Regions from separate parts of the Pseudomonas sp. PDNC002 genome, predicted to be linked through region 3. Evidence: riboswitches for the same ligand, from Rfam matches in the RefSeq annotation. Region 3 holds a riboswitch; each other region holds the start of a gene.
What was found. A riboswitch is a leader RNA that binds a small molecule or an ion and turns the genes downstream of it on or off. The one in region 3 is predicted to bind cobalamin.
Positions count from the first base shown of each region.

Region 1: another riboswitch for cobalamin. It lies ahead of cobW (cobalamin biosynthesis protein CobW); the one in region 3 lies ahead of cobO (cob(I)yrinic acid a,c-diamide adenosyltransferase).
Region 2: another riboswitch for cobalamin. It lies ahead of cobG (precorrin-3B synthase); the one in region 3 lies ahead of cobO (cob(I)yrinic acid a,c-diamide adenosyltransferase).

Region 1 is NZ_CP070356.1:1,894,816-1,898,080, forward strand. Features, by position in the region: gene cobN (cobaltochelatase subunit CobN) at 1-695, opposite strand, end outside; gene cobW (cobalamin biosynthesis protein CobW) at 911-1,963, opposite strand; cobalamin riboswitch at 2,064-2,259, opposite strand; cobalamin riboswitch at 2,320-2,532, shown strand; gene JVX91_RS08820 (CbtB-domain containing protein) at 2,637-2,822, shown strand; gene JVX91_RS08825 (CbtA family protein) at 2,933-3,265, shown strand, end outside.
Region 2 is NZ_CP070356.1:1,882,334-1,885,598, forward strand. Features, by position in the region: gene JVX91_RS08765 (precorrin-8X methylmutase) at 1-84, opposite strand, end outside; gene cobG (precorrin-3B synthase) at 77-1,423, opposite strand; cobalamin riboswitch at 1,509-1,749, opposite strand; gene cbiE (precorrin-6y C5,15-methyltransferase (decarboxylating) subunit CbiE) at 1,808-3,019, shown strand; gene JVX91_RS08780 (cobalt-precorrin-5B (C(1))-methyltransferase) at 3,022-3,265, shown strand, end outside.
Region 3 is NZ_CP070356.1:5,834,298-5,837,562, reverse strand. Features, by position in the region: gene JVX91_RS26380 (MlaE family lipid ABC transporter permease subunit) at 1-796, opposite strand, end outside; cobalamin riboswitch at 927-1,151, shown strand; gene cobO (cob(I)yrinic acid a,c-diamide adenosyltransferase) at 1,428-2,039, shown strand; gene JVX91_RS26370 (cobyrinate a,c-diamide synthase) at 2,272-3,265, shown strand, end outside.

The DNA.
Region 1 (3,265 bases), 2.5 Mb from region 3:
TTGATGCCCTGGGCCTGGAGGCGCTCGCAGAAGGTGTCGATGAAGCCGGTGTTCGCCGCCTGCAGGTGCGTGCGATAGAACAGCAAGGCGGCCACCGGGCACTCGGGGTGCCAGTCGGTCTGCCAGCGGGCGAGGTCGCAGCTGCCGGTCTGCGGGTGATACAGCGCGACGCGCGGCAGCGTCTGCGGCTCGCTCCACGGGTAGTCGCGTTGCAGATGGCGCGTGGCGAGGCAGGCGAAGAACTGCCGGGCGTTGTCCATGCCGCCCTGGCGCAGGTACTGCCAGAGGCGTTCGGCGTCCTGCGCGGGCACGCTGCACAGCGCGGTCAGTTCGGGGTCGGGCTTGTCGTCGCCGGGTACGGCGATCAGCGTGATGCCACGCTCGGCCAGCGCCGCCAGTTGCTCCATGCCGTAGCGCCAATAGCCGACGCCGCCGTGCACGGAGATCAGGATGACTTTTGCGTGTTGCAGCACCTCGTCGACGTAGAGGTCCACCGAGGCGTGGTTCTGCAGCTGCATGGGGTTGGCCAGACGCAGGCTCGGGTAGTCCTCCGGCAGCTCGCGGGCGGCCTCGGCGAGCAGCGCCAGGTGCGAGTCGCCGCTGCAGAGGATCACCAGGTCGGCAGGCGTCTGGGCCAGGTCGGCGATGCCGTCGTCGGGGACGAAGCCGCCGGGTTGGGTGCGCAGCAGGTGCATGGGGGAGCCTCTTTCGCTCGGTCAGGAGGGCTCTCTTCCAAGCCCTGGCTGCGCGCCCCGCTCCGAAGGGAGAGGGAGCCGGTTCGGCGTGCGCGTGAAATTTGTGCTCACAGGCGGGCATGGCGTCTGCCCATACGCCGTTCTACCGGCGAAGCGCCGATGTGGCTCCCCTCTCCCGCTTGCGGGAGAGGGGCTGGGGGAGAGGGCGGTCGGCTTCACGCCAGGGCAGTTCGCAGCTCGTTGGCGATGGCGGCCTGGTCCAGTTCCTGGCCGATCACCACCAGGCGGGTGCTACGGGATTCATCGCTGCGCCAGGCGCGGTCGAAGTGCTTGTCGAAGCGCTTGCCGACGCCCTGCACCAGCAGGCGCATGGGCTTGCCGGGGATGGCGACGAAGCCCTTGATGCGCAGCACGGCGTGGCGCTCGACCAGCGCGTTCAGCGCGTCGAGCAGGGCGCGTTCTTCCACTTCCGGCAGGTCGAGGTGGAAGGAGTCGAACTCGTCATGGTCGTGATCTTCATGGCCTTCGTGGTCGTGATGGGTGGGGCGGCTGTCGATGTGCAGCTCGGCCTCGGCGTTCAGGCCCAACAATACCGAGAGCGGCAGTTGGCCGGAGTTGGCTTCGACGATCTTCACCGCGGGCGGCAGTTCCTCGGCGACTTCGGCGCGCACACGGGCGAGCGCATCGGCGTCGAGCAGGTCGGCCTTGTTCAGCACAACCAGGTCGGCGCTGGCGAGCTGGTCTTCGAAGAGTTCGTGCAGCGGCGATTCGTGGTCCAGGTTCGGGTCCTGCTTGCGCTGCTCGTCCACCTGTTCGGGATGGGCGGCGAAGGTGCCGGCGGCCACGGCCGGGCTGTCGACCACGGTGATCACCGCATCCACCGTGCAGGCGTTGCGGATTTCCGGCCACTGGAAGGCCTGCACCAGCGGCTTGGGCAGGGCCAGGCCGGAGGTCTCGATGAGGATCTGGTCGAGGTCGCCACGGCGTGCCACCAGCTCGCGCATCACCGGGAAGAATTCTTCCTGCACGGTGCAGCACAGGCAGCCGTTGGCCAGTTCGAAGACGCGGCCGACCGCTTCTTCTTCGCTGCAACCGATGGAGCACTGCTTGAGGATTTCACCGTCGATGCCCAGCTCGCCGAACTCGTTGACGATCACCGCGATGCGGCGGCCTTCGGCATTGTCGAGCATGTGGCGGAGCAGGGTGGTCTTCCCGGCGCCAAGGAAGCCGGTGACGATGGTGACGGGGAGTTTGGCCAGGGTCTTCATGCGCGCCTCGTGAGCAGGATGCGGTGCGAGAGGGCGGATGAAGGGCGCGCGCGCGGGTTCGCCGCGCAACGAAGGTCGCCACCGGATCACCCCGCCCGGTTGTCGTGATGCTGGTCGAGGCAGGTCTCCTGGCTCACAGCCCTCTTGAGTTCTCTCGCCTTCCCGCCGTGGCCGGCAGTGGCTCGTGAAAGAACAGGCTGTTCACAGTTGCGGGGGCAGCCGTGGCGCATCCGAAGATTTCCACGTTCCCTCTTAGCTCCGGCCAGCGCCGGAGAACCTCGAAGGGAGGAAGGCTACGCAGCGACGGCGGGGCGGTCAATCGCCGGGGATCGGTTGACGCTTGCAGGCCTTCGTGGTCAGCTAGCGCGGTTTCAGGTGTCTCGCGCCACGCGCGCGAGGTGAAACGGGAAGCCGGTGCGTCCGCAAGGACCAGTCCGGCGCTGCCCCCGCAACGGTAAGCGATCGTAGGGTCATCAGTAGCCACTGTGCTCCGGCATGGGAAGGTTGACCCGCTTGGCCACTGGCCGACATCGCAAGCCCGGAGACCGGCCTGGAATTCTTCGTTTTTGGCAAACCCGCGGTGGGCGGGCGCAGGCCGTGGCGCGGCCGTTCCGGCGCGTTCGAATGCGTTCAACCTCTGCGTTCTCTACTTTGATTTTCAGAGGGAACGTCCATGTCCAGCAGCACCCTGACGCACGCGTCGAGCACTTCCATCCCCCTTTCCAAACGCATCAGCCTGGCCGTTGGCGCCAGCCTGCTCGGTGCGTTGCTGGTGTATTTCGCCGGCTTCTCGCACATCGATGCGGTGCACAACGCCGCCCACGATACCCGCCATAGCGCCGGTTTTCCCTGCCACTGATGCTGTTCTGAGCCCAATCGGCTGCGCGTCGGCCAGGCTGCGTTGGCGTATCGCCGTGCCTGGCTCCAGCTCGCTCGATTCGAGAGTTCGGAAAGGAAAGGAAAGGAAAAATGATCAAACGTATCGCCCAGACCGCCGGTTTCGCCGGTCTGATCGCGGCGCTGGTGCTGACTGTTGTCCAGCTGCTGTGGGTGTCCCCGCTGATCCTCAAGGCGGAAACCTACGAGAAAGCCGAGCCGGCCGCCGCGCTGGTCGAAGAAAACCACGAGCACGCCCATGACCACGCCGCTGGCGCAGTGGCCGCCCATGAGCACGACGCGGAAGCCTGGGAGCCGGAAGACGGCTGGCAGCGCATCCTCTCCACCACCGGCGGCAACCTGGTGGTCGCGGTGGGCTTCGCCCTGATGCTGGCTGGCCTGTTCACCCTGCGCGAGCCGGGTAAG
Region 2 (3,265 bases), 2.4 Mb from region 3:
GATACCGGTGAGGTCGGCTTCGGCACGGATGATGGCGAAGGATTGGCGATAGATCGCCTGGCCGTCGCGGATGTAATCAAGCATCGGTGGGGACTCCGGGTGCGGCGAGCAGGTCGCCCGCGGCATCGAGGGAAAGGTTGCGCGCCAGCGGCTGGCCGAAGCCGGCCACGCCATCGGCGCGACGGAACAGGTCATAGCGGCCGTCGGCGACGGCCAGCAGGGTGTAGGGGGCGACGTGGGCGGCGGCACAGGAGCGCGGGCAGCCGCACAGGTGAACGCCGGCCGGCGGCGCGTGACGCAGGCGTTCGGCGAGGCGCAGGGCGTCGGCCTTGGTGTCGGCCAGCCCGCGTGCGCAGCCGCTGGAGCCACTGCAGGCAACGATGCGCGACAGCGGCTGCGCAGCGTCGATCACCAGACCGAGGCTGCCTAGCGCACCGAGGACGATGGCGGCGTCGATCGACGCCACATCGGGAAGGACCAGACTTTGCCAGGGCGTCAGACGTAGCTGACCGCCGCTATGGCGTTCCGACAGATCGGCGAGGGCGAACAGGGTGGAGCTATCGAGTCGTCCGAGGATGAATCCTGCGCCGACCATGGCGCGTTCCGCCTGGTGCTGGGGACGAATGCCAAGATGGCCGAAAGGCTGCGGCGCAGGACGCCGCCAGTTATCCACAGCCGGGCCGAGTTGCAGCGCGAAGGGTAGGCGTTGCTGCAAGCGCGCCAGGAGTGCCTCATCGCCGAGCATCTCGCGGAGCTGGCGCATGCGTGTCTGGCCATCGCCGACGAGATCGAGGAACAGGTGCAGCAGGGTTTCCACCAGCAGCGGAACTTGCTCGGCAGTGACGGCGGCGAGGGCGGGGCGATCCGTTTCGTTCTGTGGTGGACAGCCGGCCAGGCCGAAGGCAAATAGCGGCTCAGCGTTATCGGACATCGCCGACAGCCAGAGATCGTTGGGGTGCTCCAGCATCGCCAGGTTTTCGCCGGCGTCCAACTGAATGCCGAACTTGGGCGACAGGCCGTGGAAGCGCGTCGTGCCTTCCAACAGGTCGAGTAGTTGGCGGGCCAGCGGAGCGGCATTGAAAGTCGTCCCGCCATCAAGGCCGAGTGCCGGACTGACCAGCAGATTGCGCACATCATCCGACGCCAATTCACGCGGGCCGAGGCCGGCAGTGAGCAACTCGCGGCTCAGCGCGTTCTCGGCGCCGGCATGGACGCCGCGGATCTGCAGGTTGGCGCGGTTGGTCGCTTCCAGCACGCCGTCGGCATGGCGCTCGGCGGCCCGGGCAATGGCGCGCGCGGCGTGGGCGTCGAGTTGTCCACAGGGCAGCTTGATGCGGCAGATGCCGCCATCGCGGGAGGCCACGATGCGCAGCAGGCCGGGGCAGGCATGCGGACGGACGGGCAGAGCTGAAGAGTCTTGCACTGAGGTCACCAGGGCTGGGTCGCGGTGACCTGCGAATCCCCATAGGGGACTTCACGACACCGATACACCCCGCTCGATGTCTGCACACGCGACTGGTTTCGTCGGCAGGTCTCCTGGCTGGCAGGTCCTCATCCAGCGCGGCCTTCCCGGTTGCCCAGTGGCCTGGCCGGCGGCACGGAATGTTGTTCCCGTACCGCCGCATTGCGCGGACTCGCTGCTTACAGTTGCGGGGGCAGCCACGGCTTAACCGTGTTCCCTCTTCGGCTCCTGGAAACCTCACCGATAAAGGCGAAGCGTCCTACGAGCACCGACGAAGCGGGTATTATGCCTGCTTTGCCCGAAGGCAGGAAAAGCCTGCCCGTCGGATCAACCCGAGGAATTTTCATGACGCCCTGGCTGACCATCGTCGGCATCGGCGAGGACGGCTATGCCGGCCTCGGCAAGGCCGCGCGCCGAGCCCTGCTCGCTGCCAGCGAAGTGATCGGCGCGCCGCGCCAGCTGGAGCTGCTGCCCCATTGCCTGCGCGCCAACCGGCAGGCCTGGCCGAGCCCGTTCAGCCTGGAGCCGGTGCTGCGCCGGCGCGGCGAACCGACCTGCGTGCTGGCCAGTGGTGATCCGATGTGGTTTGGCGTCGGCGCGAGCCTGGCCCGCCAGATCCCGGCCGAGGAAATGCTTGTGCTCAGCGCGCCGTCCTCTGCCTCCCTCGCGGCAGCGCGCATGGGCTGGGCACTGCAGGATTGCACGCTGATCTCGCTGGTGGCGCGTCCATTGGCCGCACTCAACGCGCAGATCCACGAGGACGCCAGGCTGCTGATCCTCAGTAATGATGGCGACAGCCCGGCCGCTATTGCCGCATTGCTGTGCGAGCGGGGCTTCGCCACAAGCCGGCTGAGCGTGCTGGAGCACCTGGGCGGCGATAGCGAACGGCGCATCGATGGCGTGGCTGGCGATTGGGCCTTGGCGCAGGCGGCGGCGCTGAATCTGGTGGCGGTGCAGTGCATCGCCGGTGAAGACGCGCAGCGCCTGCCTCTTACGATTGGCCTGCGTGATGACGACTACCGCCACGACGGTCAACTGACCAAGCGCGACGTGCGCGCCGTGACCCTGGCGCGGCTGGCGCCGAAGCCGGGCGAGCTGCTCTGGGACGTTGGCGCTGGCTGCGGCTCCATCGGCATCGAATGGATGCGCGCGCATCCGAGCTGCCGCACGCTGGCCATCGAGGCCAACGAAGGCCGCCAGGAGCACATCCGTTTCAACAGCGACGCCCTCGGCGTGCCAGCGCTGCAACTGGTCTGCGGGGCCGCGCCGGAAGCGTTGCAGGGACTGGAGCAACCCGATGCCATCTTCATCGGTGGTGGCGTCACCGTGCCCGGAGTATTCGAACACTGCTGGGAACAGCTCAAGCCCGGCGGTCGGCTGGTAGCCAATGCCGTCACCTTGCAGAGCGAGGCGGCGCTGGTGAGCTGGCGCGAGCGCGTGGGCGGCGAACTGATCCGCCTGTCCGTGTCCCAGGCCCAGCCGCTGGGTGGCTTCGACACCTGGCGAGCGGCGCTGCCGATCACGTTGCTGGAAGCCTGGAAGCCGCTGGTCGAGTGAGCATGCGCGAAGAAACCCCGGAGCAGCCGCGCCCGCTGCGCAGCGGCTACACCACCGGCAGTTGCGCCACTGCCACCAGCCTGGCGGCGGCGCGCCTGTTGCTCACCGGTGAAGTGCTGGACGCCGCGCAGATCGCCCTGCCGAAAGAGCGCAGCGCGACCCTGCGCCTGGAGTTCTGCCGGCTTACCGCTGACGGCGCCGAAGCCGGCACGCTGAAGGATGCCGGCGACGACCCGGACGTGACCC
Region 3 (3,265 bases):
GCAGCACCAGCAACTCCACCGGGTCGAGGCCCAGGGCCTGGATGGCGTCGATCTCCTGGTTGGCCTTCATCGAGCCGATCTGTGCGGTGAAGGCACTGGCGGTGCGGCCGGCCAGCAGGATCGCGGTGAGCAGCACGCCGAATTCACGGAGGAAGGAGAAGCCCACGAGGTCGACGGTGTAGATCTGCGCGCCGAATTTCTGCAGCACCGTGGCGCCGAGGAAGGCCACCACCGCGCCGACCATGAAGGTGAGCAGGGCGACGATGGGCACGGCGTCCAGCCCGGTTTCTTCCATGTGCGCAGCCAGTGCGGTCAGGCGCCAGCGCCGTGGGCGGAGCAGGTTGCGCACCAGCGTCTGTAGCGTCAGGCCGATGAAGCCCAGCACGCCGATCAGATGGTCCTTGAAGGTCAGGGTGGCGACGCCGATGCGCTCCAGCACGTCGACCAGTGCGTTGCCCGGCGCCGGGCCTTTTTCGTCCAGGCGGCACTGGGTGATGGCGCTGCCGACGGTGCGCAGCAGTGCCTGGCGCTCGGCTGGGAGGTTGCGGGCGATCTGGTCGAGCTGGCTCATGCGCGCGCCGCCGATTATCTCCGCGAGCAGCGCGGCGCCGGCGGTATCCAGTGCGCCGAGGCCGGTGAAGTCCAGCAAGGCGGGGGATTCGGCGTGCCGCTGGGCGGCCACCTGGGACTCCAGCGTGGCGAAGTGCGCGAGCGTCCAGTCGCCGCTGATGTGCATCAAGGGCGGGGTCGCGGCGGAGTCGAGCTGAAGCTGGCCGGGTTGGGCAGTCGTCGTCATGAGACGCATTCTAGCGGAGTTCGCCTTTGCCACCAGTGTGCTTGTGCTGGCCTTTTTAGACGCCTGCATGACTTGGCTCAAGGCAATGGCGACATCCTGTTCAATTGACGCCTCAGCCCGCCAACCACTAAGCTGCGCGCCTGCTTCAGGTGCCCGCGGCGCAAGCCAAGGGTGAAACAGGGAAGCCGGTGAATTCGATCCTTGCATCGACCATTCCGGCGCTGCCCCCGCAACGGTAAGCGAGTCTGGAACCGCACTGAGCCACTGTGCCACTGGCATGGGAAGGCGTGGTTTTCCGAAAGCCCTCGGGCTTCACTCGCAAGCCCGGAGACCGGCCTGCTGCATCGCATGGCATCGCGGGAGGCGCTGCCGATCGTCGTGGCGCTCCCTGGCGCCGCGCGTTCGATGTCCTCCGCCTGCCCCGACTGGTCAGTGCCGCGCGGGTGAGAGCGGCGGAGAATCCTTCAGGTGAATTCCCTGTTTCCCAAGCCGACAGCCTTCGCGCTGAGCGGCCTTTACCGCATGGCGTCGCTGCGCGCCGGCGGTTCGTTCCTGTCCATCCCATTTTTCGCTCGCTGCCGCCCGGCCGGCGAGCTGGCGCGTGCGCGCTCCCTTTCTAGAGGCAATCCCCATGACTGAATCCCCTGAAAAGGACGAACGCCACCGTTCGCGCATGCAGCGCAAGAAATCGGTGATCGACGAGAAGATCGCCCAGGCCCAGGGCGAACGCGGTGTGTTCCTGGTCAACAGTGGCAACGGCAAGGGCAAGAGCAGCTCGGCCTTCGGCATGGTCGCCCGCGCGCTGGGCCACGGTATGAAGGTTGGCGTGGTGCAGTTCATCAAGGGCGCCGCGACCACCGGCGAGGAAGCGTTTTTCCGCCGTTTCCCCGAGGAAGTCAGCTTCCATGTGATGGGCGAGGGCTTCACCTGGGAAACCCAGGATCGTCAGCGCGATATCGCCAAGGCGCAGGCGGCTTGGGACGTGGCGCGCCAACTGCTGGCCGATCCGCAGATTGGCCTGGTAGTGCTGGACGAGGTGAACATTGCCCTCAAGCACGGCTATCTGGAGCTGGACACGGTGCTCGCCGATATTGCTGCCCGTCCGCCGATGCAGCATGCGGTCGCCACCGGTCGGGGGGTGCAGCCGGCCATGGTCGAGGCCGCCGATACCGTGACCGAGATGGGCCTGGTGAAACATGCCTTCAAGGCTGGGATCAAGGCGCAGAAAGGGGTGGAGTTCTGATGTTCGTGGCTTGCCCTCACCCCAGCCCTCTCCCAGGGGGAGAGGGGGCCGTTCGGCGTGCAGTCGGACTGCGGCGCTCGCCGGTCGATGCTGTTGGCGGGCTCGGTGGTGGCGCGATAGTCGTGCATCGGACACAACTGCTGCAGATGGCACCCAACTGCCCCCTCTCCCCCTGGGAGAGGGTTGGGGTGAGGGTGCTCTTCGCCTTTTCTGCTACTACGGAGCGCGCCTGATGCTCGATGCGCGCCAATGCCCCGCCCTACTGATCGCCGCTCCCGCCTCCGGCCAGGGCAAGACCACCGTGACCGCCGCCCTGGCGCGCCTGCATACGCGCCTCGGGCGCAAGGTGCGGGTGTTCAAGTGCGGCCCGGATTTCCTCGACCCGATGATCCTCGCTCGCGCCAGTGGCGCGCCGGTCTATCAGTTGGACCTGTGGATGGTCGGCGAGAGCGAAAGCCGCCGGTTGCTCTGGGAAGCGGCCGGTGAGGCCGACCTGATCCTCATCGAAGGCGTGATGGGCCTGTTCGACGGCTCGCCCTCGGCCGCCGATCTCGCGCGGCGCTTCAACGTGCCGGTGATGGCCGTGATCAATGGCCAGTCGATGGCCCAGACCTTCGGCGCGATGGCCGTTGGCATGGCCACCTACCAGCCGGACCTGCCGTTCTCCGGCGTGCTCGCCAACCGCATCGGTAGCCAGCGCCACCGCGACCTGGTGCGCGATAGCCTGCCCGAGTGGATTCGCTGGTATGGCGCACTCCCGCGTGACACCGAGGTCGAGTTGCCAAGCCGTCATCTCGGGCTTGTGCAGGCCGATGAACTGGCCGACCTCGACGCACGCCTGGACGCCGCCGCCGATGCCCTGGCTGCCAGTGCCAGTACCGAGCTGCCCTTACCGGTGAGCTTTGCCGTGCCCGAGCCGCGCAGCGAATCTTCCGGTCTCGACGGCGTGCGTATCGGCGTGGCGCGGGACAATGCTTTCGCCTTCCTCTACCAGGCCAACCTCGACCTGCTGCGCGAACTGGGCGCCGAGCTGGTGTTCTTCTCGCCGCTGCGTGACGAATCGCTGCCGGAGGTGGATAGCCTCTACCTGCCCGGCGGCTACCCGGAATTGCACCTGCAAGCGCTGGCCGACAACCGCGCCATGGCCCAGGCGATTCACGCCCACCATGAGATGGGCAAGCCGATCCTCGCTGAGTGCGGCGGCATGCTCTATCTGCTCGATGCCC